DNA from 2 places in the Lysinibacillus sp. FSL K6-0102 genome. Region 2 is predicted to be linked to the other one. Evidence: riboswitches for the same ligand, from Rfam matches in the RefSeq annotation. Region 2 holds a riboswitch; the other holds the start of a gene.

Region 1 (7,713 bases), 4.2 Mb from region 2:
GGGATTGTATGTTCTTTGTAAGGAATATTATTAATATAATTGTTGTATTTTCAAAACGAACACATTATAATGAATTTCATTGAAAGTGTTATTAAATCAATGTTTATTAATGTATTTTTGTACTTTCAGAAAGTACAATTGTTCACATGTGGAGGTTTTGGGAAATGAAAAAGATTGTTGTTACTGGAGCACTTGGTCAAATTGGTTCTGAGCTAGTAGAAAAACTTCGTGGTATTTATGGAGAGGACAATATACTTGCTACAGACATTAGAAAGCTTGAACATACTAAGGGCCCATTTGAAATATTGGACGTGACAGATGGACAAAGAATGCATGATTTAGCAAAGGACTTCGGTGCAGATACGATGATGCATTTAGCAGCATTATTATCAGCTACAGCAGAGAGAAATCCATTGTTAGCTTGGAATTTAAATATGGGTGGATTAATGAATGCGTTAGAAGTTTCACGTGAGTTAAATATGCAATTTTTCACGCCAAGCTCAATTGGTGCGTTTGGTCCGTCTACACCTAAGGAAGATACACCACAGGATACTTTGCAAAGACCAACAACTATGTATGGGGTAAATAAGGTAGCGGGTGAGTTATTATGCGATTATTACTTTAATCGTTTTGGTGTTGATACACGCGGAGTACGCTTCCCTGGGCTAATTTCTTATGTAACACCTCCAGGTGGTGGTACAACAGATTATGCTGTAGAAATTTTCTATGAAGCCATCGAACAAGGCAAATATACATCGTATATTCAGGAAGGTACATTTATGGATATGATGTACATGCCAGATGCCTTACAAGCTATTGTAGATTTAATGGAAGCAGACGGTAGTAAGCTTATTCATCGCAATGCTTTTAATATTACAGCCATGAGCTTCGAACCTTCGCAAATCGCGGCTGAAATCAAGAAACACTTACCAAATTTCACAATGAGCTATCAGGTAGATCCTGTTCGTCAAGCCATTGCAGATAGCTGGCCAAACTCTTTAAATATTGAAGCGGCTCAAAAAGAGTGGGGCTTCAAAGCAGAATATGATTTAGCTAAAATGACGGTAGATATGTTAGAAAAATTGAAAATTAAACTGCATAAAAAAGCAATTTCATAATAGATAGGCAACGGGTGAAGACTAGACTTCATCCGTTTTTTTATATATAAAAGAAAATTATTGGAATATATAGATTAAATTATGAAATTAAAATATAATAATATTCGGAATATTAATAGTATTCAGTTAAATTGATGCTATGATAATTTCACAAGGGGAAATTCACAAATGAAGGGATGATGGGTTTTATGATGCAAGCACCATTAGTTTTAACTAGTTTTTTTAAACGAGCAGAGAGCTATTTTGCAAGAAAATCAATTATTTCACGGACAAGCCCACACAAAATACATCGTTTAACATATGGGCAGTGGGCAAAAAGAACGCGTCGTTTAGCAGATGCCCTTACGAAGCTTGGGATGACAAGAGGAACAAAAGTCGGCTCCTTTGCGTGGAATCAGCATCGACATTTAGAAGCTTATTTTGCTGTGCCTTGCTCAGGGGCAATCTTACACATGGTAAATATTCGTTTATCAGAAGAGCATTTGATCTATATTATTAATCATGCAGAAGATGAGATTTTAATGGTCGATGTAGATTTATTACCGATCATTGAAAATATTGCGCCAAAACTTGAGACAGTGAAACATTATATCATTATGACGGATGAACCAGCTTTGCCAAAGACTACATTACAAAATGTTTTATCCTATGAGGACATATTAGCTACTGCTGATGAAGAATTTCAATTTCCAGAGGATATTGATGAAGAAGCACCTGCCGGTATGTGCTATACAAGCGCCACAACAGGGAATCCAAAGGGGGTTGTCTATTCCCATCGGGGTTTAGTACTACACAGTATCATGCTGAGTATGTCTGACTCTATGGGAATTGCGGAAAGAGATGTCGTGATGCCGATTGTACCCATGTTTCATGCAAATGCATGGGGCTTGCCTTTTGCTAGTGTCAATGTGGGTGCTACACAAGTTCTACCAGGTCCGCAATTTACTTCAGCATTAATAATGGATTTAATCGAACAAGAAAAGGTTACATTAACTGCTGGTGTTCCAACCATTTGGATAGGTGCCTTACAGGAACAGGAAAAGAAAGAACGAGATATTAGTTCTTTAAGAGCGATATGCTGTGGTGGATCGGCTTCACCAACTCGACTCATTCGGACATTTGAAGAAAAATATGGAATTCCTTATATTGTTGTCTATGGCATGACGGAAACTACACCAATCGTGGCATTGTCTAATTATATGTCATGGATGGAAGATTGGCCGATTGAAAAACGTATTGAAGCTCGAGCGATGCAAGGGATGACAATGGCAGGTATCGAATCTAGTATTATTAATGAGGCGGGGGAGGTACCTTGGGATGGCGAAACAATGGGGGAATTACGTTTAAAAGGCCCATGGATTTCCAACGAATACTATCGTGATGAGCGAACAGCAGATGCTTATCGAGATGGTTGGTTATATACTGGTGATATTGCTGTACGAACAGCAGATGGCTTTATTAAAATTACGGACCGTACGAAGGATCTTATTAAATCAGGTGGGGAATGGATTTCCTCTGTTGATTTGGAAAATGCGCTGATGACTCATGATGCCGTTTTAGAAGCGGCTGTCATTGCCATGCCCCATGCTAAATGGCAGGAGCGTCCATTAGCTTGTGTTGTATTGAAAGAGGGACAATCAGTAACTGAACCAGAGCTTCTTGCTTTTTTAGAAAATCAATTTGCCAAGTGGTGGGTACCAGATGCAGTCGTCTTTCTAGAAGAAATTCCAAAGACATCTGTCGGAAAATTCCTGAAAGCGAAGCTGCGAGATAATGTAGCAGAAATTTATCCTAAATCATTGGTATAGGTAAAAGAGCGATTTCCGTAAATGGAAGTCGCTCTTTTTTGAGTTATTTAGTTAGCATGTGGAAGACTTGTTCAACGTCTTTATCGCCACGACCAGAGATATTAATAATAATGCTTTCCTCAGATGATAAAGTTGGTGCTAATTTTAGAGCATGTGCGACTGCATGTGAGCTTTCAAGAGCAGGAATAATACCTTCAACCTTAGAAAGTACTTGGAAGGCATCTAAAACTTCTTCATTTGTCACGGTCACATATTCAGCACGACCGATTGTTTTCAAATGGCTATGCTCAGGCCCCGCACCTGGATAATCTAAACCAGCTGCTATTGAATAGGTAGGGAGTGGGTTGCCTTCTGCGTCCTGAAGTACTAAACATTTGAAGCCGTGTAGCTCTCCTGGTGTTCCTTCGTTTAAGGTAGCAGCTTTGTCTGGCTCTATTCCAATAAGACGAACATCTTCGTCTGCAATATAATCAGCAAATGCCCCAATGGCATTACTACCGCCTCCTACACAGGCAAGAACAGCTGTCGGCAGCTTTCCTTCCTTTTCTAAAATCTGTTCACGACTTTCGCGGCTAATCACTGATTGAAAATGTTTAACCATTGATGGGAAGGGGTGTGGTCCAACTGCTGAGCCTAATAAATAGAAGGTTGTTTCATAGTTTTCTACTAAGTCAGCGAATGCCTCATCTACTGCATCCTTTAAGCGTCCTTGCCCTTTATCGACAGCTACAACTTTCGCTCCGAGAAGTTCCATGCGAAATACGTTCAATGCCTGACGTTTTGTATCTTCCAAGCCCATATAAATCGTGCAATCCATTCCAAACATGGCACACGCTGTAGCTGTTGCTACACCATGTTGACCTGCCCCTGTTTCGGCAATCACGCGATTTGCTCCCATACGTTTAGCTAGTAAAATTTGTCCTAATACATTATTGATTTTATGGGAGCCTGTGTGGTTAAGGTCTTCACGTTTTAAATAAATTTTTGCGCCACCTAATTGCTTTGTTAAATTCTCTGCAAAATAAAGAGGGGATTTACGACCGACATATTCACGGAAATAGTAATCTAATTCTTGCTTAAAATCATCATCCTCTTTATACTTTTGAAAATTCTCATCTAGTCTATTTAAAACATTTTGAAGCTCCTTTGGAACAAAGCTTCCACCAAATTCACCGAAATATCCCTTTTTTTCTACTACTGTACTCATCTTAACTCGACTCCTCTATGCTAATTTTTCCAAAAAAAAAGCCACTCCAATCCCTCATAAAAAGGACGAGTAACCGTGGTGCCACCTTCATTCGCAATTTTTGCGCGCTTTCCTGCTCCGGTAACGGGGAGCGAAACGGCCTTACATTTGATAAGGCTGCTCTGAAGTCCATTCACAAGTCTGTACTACTGGTTTGCACCAACCACCAGCTCTCTAAAAGTAACAATGCTTGCTACTACTCTTCTTCCTTGCATTTATTAGAAAGAATTGTAGAGTATTTTCAGAATAGTGTCAAGAAAAAAGACGAATCTAAAAAGATCCGTCAGTTAAATCAAATTTTTAAAGTGAAGGCGTTTGTTTAATACATACATAATCGGTGCACCTACAGCTAATACAACAAATTCACCCGCCGCGACTGTTAGCCAAGTCCAGAAAAATGGCAACTCTAAAGCCAAGTTCAGCTCAAAGGCAATGATAAACATAGTACATGTAAAGAGCAATGTATTAATAATTAAACGTGCCCAAATATTTTTGACAAATTTACAGATCAAAATAAACAGGCCAAGTGTAATCATTGAATGACCTACACCAAAAACTAAATCGTAAATGCCAAGTGGTGAAAAGAGATTAGAGATCAATACACCAATAATAATCCCTACGGCAAAGCGTGGATTAAAGGCCACTAAATGGTTAAACATCTCAGATACTCGGAACTGAACCTCTGTAAAACCAAATGGTGCAACAAGCATGGTTACAGCTATATAGAGAGCCGCAATGATACCACTTGCTGCTAAAAATTTTATCTTCATATTCATTTCTCCTTAGTTTTTTTTCGTGGGATGGTTACGAACCACGGTGCTTTCACACAAGTAAATATTTTATTATAGATATCTAGTAGAAGTCAAATGTCAGACTTTGTCTATAATGTCCTATCGTCGCAAAATTGTCATAAATATTTTTTACTATGTTGAAAAAAGAAATCGAATAACTAAAACAGCGTAGTTTAGCGGTTTAAAGCGCCAAATTAAATGAAAAACTAAAATATTTTGTCACTTTTAAAAGTCAGAACATTCATAATGTTGTTGACGGAGCTCGATAATAACGATAATATAGCGATACATTCACACTTTGTTTGGATAAAGTGCGATAGATATTCGAGAATATAATCGGGGGGATTATTTGTGAAAAGCAATGTAAAGAAGTTGTCATTCCTTCTTTTTGGATTAGTGTTGCTTCTTGCTGCTTGTGGTAGCAGTGGCTCAGGTACAACAGATTCAAAAGGAAATGAATCAAACAATGCAAGTGAGAGCGGAAATGCAGATGATAAAACATATAAAATCGGGATTACTCAAATTGTTGAGCATCCATCGTTAAACGCAGCAACGGAAGGCTTTAAAAAAGCAATTGAAGATGCTGGTTTAAAAGTTGACTACGATCCACAAATTGCACAGGGAGATAATAGCCTTAACACAACGATTGCTAACAATCTAGTAAGTGCAAACGTAGATTTAATTTTTGCAAACTCTACACCTTCTGCACAAGCCGCTGCAACAGCAACAAGTGATATTCCAATTATTTTTACATCTGTTACAGATGCTGTTGGTGCACAGCTAATTGACTCAATGGAGAAGCCAGGGAAAAATATTACAGGCACAATCGATTTACATCCAGAAACGATTTCTAAAACTGTAGCATTCCTAAAAGAACTTGGTGCGAAAAAAGTAGGGATGGTCTACAATGCGGGTGAGCAAAACTCAGTTGCACAAGTTTCAGAAGTGAAAAAGGTTATGGACGAACAAGGTTTAGCGGTGGTAGAAGCATCAGCATCTACTTCAGCGGATGTAAAACAAGCGACAGAGTCTCTAATTGGTAAAGTAGACGCTTTCTATATTATTACTGATAACACAGTTGTTTCTGCATTAGAATCGGTAATTGATGTTGCCAATACTAATAAATTACCATTAATTGTAGGAGAACTAGATTCTGTAGCACGTGGCGGTTTAGCAGCTTATGGTTTTGAATATTTCGATATCGGTTATGAAGCAGGTCAAATGGCTGTGAAAATTTTAAAAGGTGAAGCTACACCTGCCGATACACCAGCACAATACCCACAAAATCTGAAATTATTAATCAATAAAAAAGTTGCAGATGATTTAGGCATCGAAATTAAAGATTCTTGGGGTGCCGAAATTCTAGAACAGTAAAACGAAGCGGGGTGCACTATCCCCGCTTTATCTTCATTTTACAAGTGATATAAATAATAAAGAGATTTAGGAGATGATTCAACGATGTTTTTAGCATTATTTGGCGCAGTGGAGCAAGGAATCATCTATGCAATTATGGCACTTGGTGTATATTTAACATTTCGGGTGTTAGATTTTCCGGATTTAACGGTTGATGGAAGCTTTGTAACAGGGGCGGCAACTGCAGCAACAATGGTTTTGCTTGGCTACCACCCAATCTTAGCGACTTTAGTGGCAATTGTTGCTGGATTTATTGCTGGATGTATGACAGGAATTCTTCACACGAAAGGAAAGATTAATCCGCTTTTATCAGGAATTTTAATGATGATTGCTTTATACTCGATTAATCTACGTATCATGGGGTTAACTGCAGAAAATACGATAGGTCGCCCGAATATTCCACTACTAAACTCTGAAACAATCTTTTCAAAGTTTCAATCTTTTTGGAGTAATTTAGGGATCGATGATGCTATCAATAACCTATTAAAAAGCATAGGCTTTCAGCATGTACCAGGTACATGGAGTGTGCTGATTGTTGTATTAATCATCACGATTTTAATTAAGTTAATAGCAGACTGGTTCTTAAAGACAGAGGTTGGGCTAGCTATCCGAGCAACTGGTGATAATAAACGAATGATTCGCAGCTTCTCTGCAAATACAGATACACTTATCATTTTAGGGCTAGGTCTTTCCAATGCGCTTGTCGCATTTTCTGGAGCTTTAATCGCACAATACTCGAAGTTCTCTGATGTTAGTATGGGGATTGGTATGATTGTGATCGGTCTCGCATCCGTTATTATTGGTGAAGCTATTTTTGGGACTAAAACTATTATCCGTACAACGTTTGCAGTTATTGCAGGAGCCATCATTTATCGTATTATATTAGCTTTAGCATTACGTGTAGATTTCCTTGATTCAGGAGACATGAAATTAATTACAGCGATCATCGTTATTTTGGCGCTGATCTTACCGCAATTTATTAATAAGAGTAAAGAACGTAAACGTAAAGCTAAACGTGCTGCAGAACTTTCACAAGTAAAAAAAGTAGAGCAGGGAGGTAATGGCCTTGCTTAAATTACATGGTATTAATAAGGTATTTAATGAAGGAACACCTGATGAGAAGATTGCACTTGCGGAGATAAACCTACATTTAAAGCCCGGTGATTTTGTGACAATTATAGGTAGTAATGGTGCAGGTAAATCAACGATGATGAATATGATTTCAGGTGCTTTAACACCCGATTTCGGTACAGTATTGATTGATGGTAATGATGTGACAAGTTTGCCTGAATATAAACGCTCTCAATACATTGGGCGTGTCTTCCAGGACCCAATGG
Region 2 (7,713 bases):
CCGTGAGAAGTATAGAACGAGCTTCCCTTTTCATTAAATTCGGGTGTTCCAGCAGGACGCTCAGAAGGCAAGGTTTCCGATGCATCGTCATCTGCCCGAGGCTTTGTGTAAGTTGATGAATTTGGAATGAAGTTTTTCCCACCCTTGTAAATTCCGGCGAACTCAGGGTGATCTGTGTCAATACCAGTATCTAATACTGCTACCTTTATACCTTGTCCTTCAATTCCTTCATTCCAAAGCTGTTCGATGCCGAGGAAAGAAATACTTGTATTCATTTGAGCCTCTAATTGATCTTCCTTAATCAGTTCTGATGATTTCATTGTATTATCTTCAGATGCGTAAACAATTGCATCAGGTTCAATTAATGTTATTCCTTCTATTGAAAGCAGCTTTGGGAGATCATTTGCTTTCACAGTTGCTGCAAAACCGTTTAAAACAGTATCAAATGTGTAGCCTTGAGTCATTTGAACATTTTTAGTAGCTAATTCTTTCTTAACTTGTGCTTGTTGAGATTTTACATTTGATCGAACTTCATTTGCTCGCGCATTAGAGAACTTTTGGCCTTTCAATTGGCTCATTCCTTGCTCTAGTGCCACAGGCTTTTCAGATAAATGTACGATGACTGCAACTTCTTGATTGCCTGATACATTTTGTAAGCTTTCGTGAAGAGTTGGACCATCTTTAGACAAGCTTAGCTGTTCAGCGATAGCCGCCTTTAATTGAAGTATACTTTCACTTTGGCTATCCTGCTTGAATGGCTTCGAATCTTCAGCATTAGCACTCGATAATGGAACCAATAGAAAAAGCACCATAACGAAAGCTATCATACTACTTAAAAACTTCGTAAACTTAAACTTTTTCAAATCTCATTTCTCCCTCCGCTCTTAATTATCACACTTTTCAGCTTAGTGTGATATTTCCAATTTATCACAGGTGAGATAATTCGAATATCGGAATATTGAAAAATCTCAAAATATTGATAATTAGTATTACTTTGTCAAAAATGGATTAATTCTATTTTCCTAGTAATTTAATAAAAAAGTAGAACTTTCAAATGAGTATTGACTTACAGTGATTCATACTTTTTATCATTTAAGAGTTTTATAAAAAATCCATTTGACGTCCTGTATTATTTTTTGTACGATATTGAAGAAAAGAATGCCCGGACTAGAACGGGAGAGGTTCATAGCTGATACCCTCTATAAAAAACTATGGAAACATGACAATATGCCATGTCCATATCGGACGTGGCTTTTTTTATCTGTTTACTTATGTTTTAAATAGAATGATTGGTGATGCCTCTCTTGAAAAGTGTTGGGAAACATTTTACAAGGAGGTTTTTTTATGTCTGGCAGAAGTCATGAAGAAGGATTAAAGGATTTGACCCTATTAGGTAATCAAGGTACAAAGTATTCCTATGATTATGCACCTGAGGTATTAGAGGCAGTGGATAATCTTCATGCTAATCGAGATTATTTTGTTAAGTTTAATTGCCCAGAGTTTACTAGTTTATGTCCGCTTACAAATCAGCCGGATTTTGCAACGATGTACATTTCATATATCCCAGATAAAAAAATTGTTGAAAGTAAATCTCTAAAGTTGTATTTATTCAGTTTTAGAAATCACGGCGATTTCCATGAAGATTGCGTGAATATCATTATGAATGATTTAATTGCATTACTTGATCCAAGATATATAGAGGTTTGGGGGAAATTTACTCCACGTGGGGGTATCTCGATTGATCCATGGTGTAACTATGGGAAGCCAGGAACTAAATACGAAGAAATCTGCAATTATCGTTTAATGAACCACGATCTTAACCCAGAAAAAATTGATAATCGATAAATGAAGCAAGACAGAGGTTTTTAGCTACCCTCTTAAAAAAACTAAGAAGAAAGCAGCACTTTTTCTTAGAGTGCTGTTTTTTCGATATAAGGGAGTCTTTATAGATGAAAAAGGAAAAAGCAATTGTAGTATTTAGTGGAGGTCAGGACAGTACAACTTGTTTGTTCTGGGCAAAAGAACGCTTTGAAGAGATTGAGGCAGTAACTTTCGATTATGGTCAAAGGCACCGTCTTGAAATTGACTGTGCGAAGGTGATAACAGAGGAGCTTGGTATCAAGCATCACATACTTGATATGTCTCTCCTGAATCAACTTGCTCCGAATGCATTGACACGACAAGACATAAAGGTGAAGGACGGAGAAAATGGTGAGCTCCCATCGACTTTTGTGCCTGGCCGCAATCTCCTTTTTCTTTCATTTGCGGGCGTTTTAGCGAGCCAAGTAGGGGCAAAGCATATTGTAACAGGTGTTTGTGAAACTGATTTTAGTGGATATCCGGATTGCCGAGATGTCTTTATTAAATCCTTAAATGTAACGTTAAATTTATCGATGGATGATTCCTTTGTGATTGATACACCCTTGATGTGGCTGAATAAGGCACAAACATGGGAATTAGCTGATCAGCTTGGGGCACTTGAGTTTGTACGACAAAGAACGTTGACTTGCTATAACGGTGTCATAGCAGATGGATGTGGTGAATGCCCAGCATGTAAATTGCGAAATAAAGGGCTTGATGAGTATTTAAGTTATAGGAAGGAGTCTTAAGGCATGTCAGATTTTAAAATCGTTGAGAGACTCCAGAGAATTGATGTGGATATTCAAAGAAATCAATTGAAATACCATGCAAAGCGTGTTCTTATAAGCAAAGAATTTACCTTCGATGCTGCTCATCATCTACATCATTATGAAGGGAAATGTAAAAATCTACACGGGCATACCTATCGAGCTATATTAGGACTGAGTGGCTACACTGATGAACGTGGTTTGATGATCGATTTCGGCGATATAAAAGAAATATGGAAACAAAAAATAGAGATTCATTTGGATCACCGTTATTTAAATGAAACGCTTCCACTCATGAATACGACGGCAGAGAATATTGTTGTTTGGATTTACGAAAAGTTGACTGAGGCCTTGCGTGATGAAGGATATAACGGTGTACGTGTAGAGTTTATCAGGCTTTACGAGACTCCAACAAGCTATGCAGAAGCTAGAAGGGAGTGGATGGAAGTTGAGTAAAGTACCTGTTATCGAGATTTTTGGGCCAACGATTCAAGGAGAGGGTATGGTCGTTGGCCAGAAGACAATGTTTGTAAGAACTGCGGGCTGCGATTATTCCTGTTCTTGGTGCGATTCATCGTTTACATGGGATGGCAGTGGAAAGCACCTTATTGTCCAAATGACAGCGGAAGAGATTTGGTCTGAGTTGAAACGTTTAGGGGGCAATGGTTTTTCATTTGTCACAATTTCAGGCGGCAATCCTGCACTCAATCCGAATTTAGCAGAGCTTATTGCCATTTTAAAAGAAAATGACATAAAAATCGGGGTAGAAACACAGGGGAGTAGGTGGCAAAAGTGGATGTATGAGATTGATGAACTGACAATTTCACCAAAGCCACCTAGTTCTGGAATGACCACAGACTACTCGGTGCTCTCTTATATCTTCGAAAAACTTAAAGATCGGAACAGCAATCACCATGTATCCCTCAAAATAGTCGTTTTTAATCAAGAGGATTACGATTATGCTAAACAAATTCACCATCGATATCCCATGATTCCTTTTTATCTTCAAGTCGGTAATGATGATCTCACGGCAACTGATAATTCACAATTAATGATGAATTTATTGGATAAATATCGTGCACTGATTGATAGAGTAATGAAGGATAAGGATTTAAGAGATGTTAAAGTACTGCCACAGTTACATGCCCTTGTGTGGGGAAATAAAAGAGGCGTGTAGGGTGCTCTTACAAAAATTAAATTTACTTGAGGAGTAATAGTTTGAGAATATTATTTTATTTATTATCTATTGTTATTGCTAATGTGGTAACGGCAGCATTTGCACCTTTCCATTTTGGTATGTTTATTGTCCCAATGGGAACGCTTTTAATTGGGGCAACCTTTATTTTTCGGGATCTAGTACAAAATAAATATGGTAGAAAAAAGACGTATTTATTTATTATTACAGCTTTAATTTTATCAGCTGTGGTGTCATTCCTACTAGGTGATACACTTTTAATTGTGGTAGCCTCAGCACTATCATTTGTTGTCGCTGAAACGGCTGATACTGAAATTTATACTCGATTAAAATTACCAATGGCTTGGCGTGTGTTCTACAGTGGTATTGTTGGAGGATTTCTAGATTCTGCAATTTTCGTAGTAATCGGCTTAAGTCCACTTGGTGCCAATATATTGCCGTGGGAAGCGGTACCTGCCGCCATTTTGGGGCAAATTATTGTGAAGACGATTATACAAATGATTGGTGCAATTATTTTAAATAAAGTTGGGCCAATGAAAGAAAAATATATTATTCCAGAATAATTATTCCTTGTTATGAAGATCACAAGTAAGCTTTTTAAAAACAGGCCCATTCGCTTTATTCGAATGGGTCTGTTTGATTTATATTCTTTCTAATGTACCTCTTGCATTTTTTATGCTGTTTTCTTTTGTTTAAGGTCTAAATGATAACTAAAGAAAGTTAGTAGACTTGCACCGACGGCAACTATACCACCGACCCATGTGACATTCATCAAATTTCCTTGATGATATACAATGCCGCCTAATGCAGACCCAAAAGCGATGCCTACGTTACTTGCCACTGGCATAAGAGAAGCAGCGAGTCCTTTAGCATCTGGTTTATAAATTTCGGCCAAATCTATTAAATAAAGTTGAGTAGATGTTGTTAAGAGGATGGCCATAAGTGACATTAGTCCGATGTTCGCTAATCCTAAAATAAAATGGTTTGTTGTCCAAAATAAGCTTGTCAATACAATAGCTTGTGCGAGAAAGACAAACCGAAGTCGGCCGATGGCATTGTGAGTGGCAATTTTACCGGCAAGAATGTTGCTGAAAATTGAAAGAAAGCCGTAGCCGAATAAGATTAAACTTATAGAATTATTTGGTGCACCCATTCCCTTTAAAATAGGAACAAGGTACGTAAAGACTGCATAGGTTGCACCAAAACCGAGAGCAGGAATGAAAAAGGCAATTAAAATTCGAGGCTGAATCATTAAAGAAAATTGATCCCGTATTGAGCTTCGTACTTGGCTGAGTCGAGTAGGTAAGACGAAAAAAGATGCCGCAAACGCCAACCCTCCGAGAAGAGTGGTTAACATAAAAGTGGCATTCCAGCCGTACCATTCAGCGATTACAATTCCAATGGGTACTCCAACTACATTGGCCAGTGTAAAACCACCGAAAACAAATGATATAGCAAGGCCGCGTTTATTAATCGGCATGGTTTCGCTTGCAACAATCATGGCTAGAGAGATCAATACACCTGTTACAATCGCGGTCATAACCCGAAGTATAAGGAGCATAATATAGCTCGTTGAAATTACACACAGAGCATTTAAGGCAATGAAGGAACCTATCAAAAACAACATCCATTTACGCTTTGGAAAATGGCTTGTTGCTGACATCACGAGTGGTGTAGCGATGGCAAATGTGATAGCGAACGCAGAAACGAGTGTGCCTGCTTTTGCATTTGTCATATGAAGGCTTGAAGAAATATCAGTTAAGATCCCGACAATAACAAATTCGCTTGTCCCAAGAACAAATGTTAATAATGCAAGTGTTAAGATAAGTAACCAATGTCGCTTGGATAACTGTGTATGATGCATAAATACCTCTTTCTTTGAAGAATGTAACAGTGCTACTTAGTAGACACACAATTTAAACATCATATCATAAAATGCATTTATGAGAAATTAGATTGGTTTTCTGTAAATATCAGTGTTTGTTTCCGGTTATTTTCCTCTAAAGAAGGATTTTGTAAATATTACTCGAATTTTTTAATTGGAAGATTAACTTTACAATTTTATCAATTTGATATCTATACATAATAAGGGGATAAGGAGGATTCATATGATTCAATTTCTTCAGATGGGAGCAAATACAGTTATAAGTTCCCAAAAAGGTAGTGTTACTATTAGCTACGAAATGTCTAATTCGATCGATATTTCGTTAACTGCATTCCTTTTAACGGATGTAAACAAGGTACAAGGAGATAGCGGCATTATATTTTATAATCAACCAACTAGCTTATCTGGTGCAGCTACCCTGATACCATCTGAGAATGTAGGGAATATAAAAATACATAAAATGAATTTTGACATGAGTAAAATCCCTGAAGGTATTACTAAAATAGCTATAACACTTACAGAAGATAATAGCCGAGGTTTTTCAAATGTGAAAAATTTAAAGGCAGAAATATGTACTGATAACAATATTATCAATTTAGCACCAGCTAATTTTGCAAATGAAAATGGAATCGTAGTATTAGAATTATATCTAAGAAATAGTCAGACAAAGGTGAGATCTATTTGGCGGGGATTTGATTCTGGGTTAGAGGGGTTATGTAAAAATTACGGTGTTGAGGTTGAACCTGAAGAACAAAACAAGTTTTCTAAATCAACAACTATAAAAAAACAAATGCTGATAGAACCTGATCAATCATTAAATGTTCCAGAAAGTACAAATAGACAAAACATGTTATCACAGATAAATCTTGAAAAGGTAAAGGGGAATGTCAGTCTCACCAAAGGTCAAAAGCCAGTTATCATTGATAAAACGCCTGAAATTACTGCTACGGTATCATGGCAAACTGGTACTGACTACGATATATATGCTTTAGTCTATACAAAGGATGGTCAGCAGATCGATGTAGCTATGTTTGGGGCGAAAAATACACCCCCACTTAGGAGTTTTCACAACGGGGTAGTCGAACACATGGGGGATGTTGGGAGAGATGCTGGTTCAACAAAAACTGAAGTAATCAAATTGAGATTAAATAATAATGTTTTAGCTGTTGTTCCTGTGGTTTATTCCGCCCAATCAAATGGCACAGGCTCATTCTATAGATATAAGGTGTCTATGAGTATTGATAATCATAATGGAACCTCCGTTACTATTTTTGCTAAAAATGCTAATAATAATGATAGAATTTATTCCTGTGTACCTGGAATACTTCATAATACTCCAGATGGTGTGATTATCAGCCCATTAGAGCTTTATAGTGAACCAAATTCTGAACGTAGACCTAAGCTGAAGATGGGCTCTTCTAATATGGTAGAAGTTCTAATGGATAAAGGCCCAATAAATGATTACAAGTAAAAGCAAATAAAAAGGAGAGTGGCGATAGCCAATCTCCTCTTATTTATTCTCCTTTAGTTCGTGGGCAATATACGTAGCTAGTAATTCACGGACTTCATCCGTAGAATGTGCACCCAGTAATTGAACTCTCAATTGACTAGCCCCTTTGAAGCCACGTACATATATTTTAAAGAAACGTTGTAATGCTTTAAATGAACGTGTTTCGAATTCCTTGGAATAGTGGTCATGAAGGTTAAGGTGTAAGTATAGTAAATTAAGGTATTCTTTGGCGCTATGCTCCTTAGGTTCCTTTTCAAAGGCAAATGGGTTTGAAAACACCCCGCGCCCAATCATTACACCATCGATACCGTATTGCTCAACTAGTTTTAGACCTGTTAAACGATCAGGAATATCACCGTTGATCGTCAGTAATGTGTGGGGAGCAACTTCATCACGTAGTTTTTTGATATCTCCAATTAATTCCCAATGTGCAGCGACCTTGCTCATCTCTTCCCTTGTACGGAGATGAATAGAAAGATTGGCGATATCCTGTTTT

Evidence for each region. Region 2 has a riboswitch for preQ1 ahead of queF (preQ(1) synthase). Riboswitches for the same ligand answer to the same signal wherever they lie in the genome.
Region 1: it holds a riboswitch for preQ1, as region 2 does, so the genes downstream of both, NYE73_RS02535 (QueT transporter family protein) here and queF (preQ(1) synthase) in region 2, are expected to answer to the same signal.

Annotation. Positions count from the first base shown of each region.
Region 1 is NZ_JBBOPH010000001.1:530,326-538,038, forward strand. Features, by position in the region: gene NYE73_RS02520 (L-threonine 3-dehydrogenase) at 165-1,118, shown strand; gene NYE73_RS02525 (long-chain fatty acid--CoA ligase) at 1,307-2,926, shown strand; gene trpB (tryptophan synthase subunit beta) at 2,970-4,133, opposite strand; T-box leader at 4,192-4,391, opposite strand; gene NYE73_RS02535 (QueT transporter family protein) at 4,460-4,942, opposite strand; PreQ1 riboswitch class I at 4,949-4,993, opposite strand; gene NYE73_RS02540 (ABC transporter substrate-binding protein) at 5,315-6,337, shown strand; gene NYE73_RS02545 (ABC transporter permease) at 6,422-7,450, shown strand; gene NYE73_RS02550 (ABC transporter ATP-binding protein) at 7,443-7,713, shown strand, end outside.
Region 2 is NZ_JBBOPH010000001.1:4,750,336-4,758,048, reverse strand. Features, by position in the region: gene NYE73_RS24220 (S8 family serine peptidase) at 1-863, opposite strand, end outside; PreQ1 riboswitch class I at 1,173-1,219, shown strand; gene queF (preQ(1) synthase) at 1,345-1,845, shown strand; gene queC (7-cyano-7-deazaguanine synthase QueC) at 1,950-2,609, shown strand; gene queD (6-carboxytetrahydropterin synthase QueD) at 2,613-3,083, shown strand; gene queE (7-carboxy-7-deazaguanine synthase QueE) at 3,076-3,804, shown strand; gene NYE73_RS24195 (VUT family protein) at 3,846-4,385, shown strand; gene NYE73_RS24190 (MFS transporter) at 4,496-5,686, opposite strand; gene NYE73_RS24185 (TerD family protein) at 5,931-7,178, shown strand; gene NYE73_RS24180 (tRNA dihydrouridine synthase) at 7,218-7,713, opposite strand, start outside.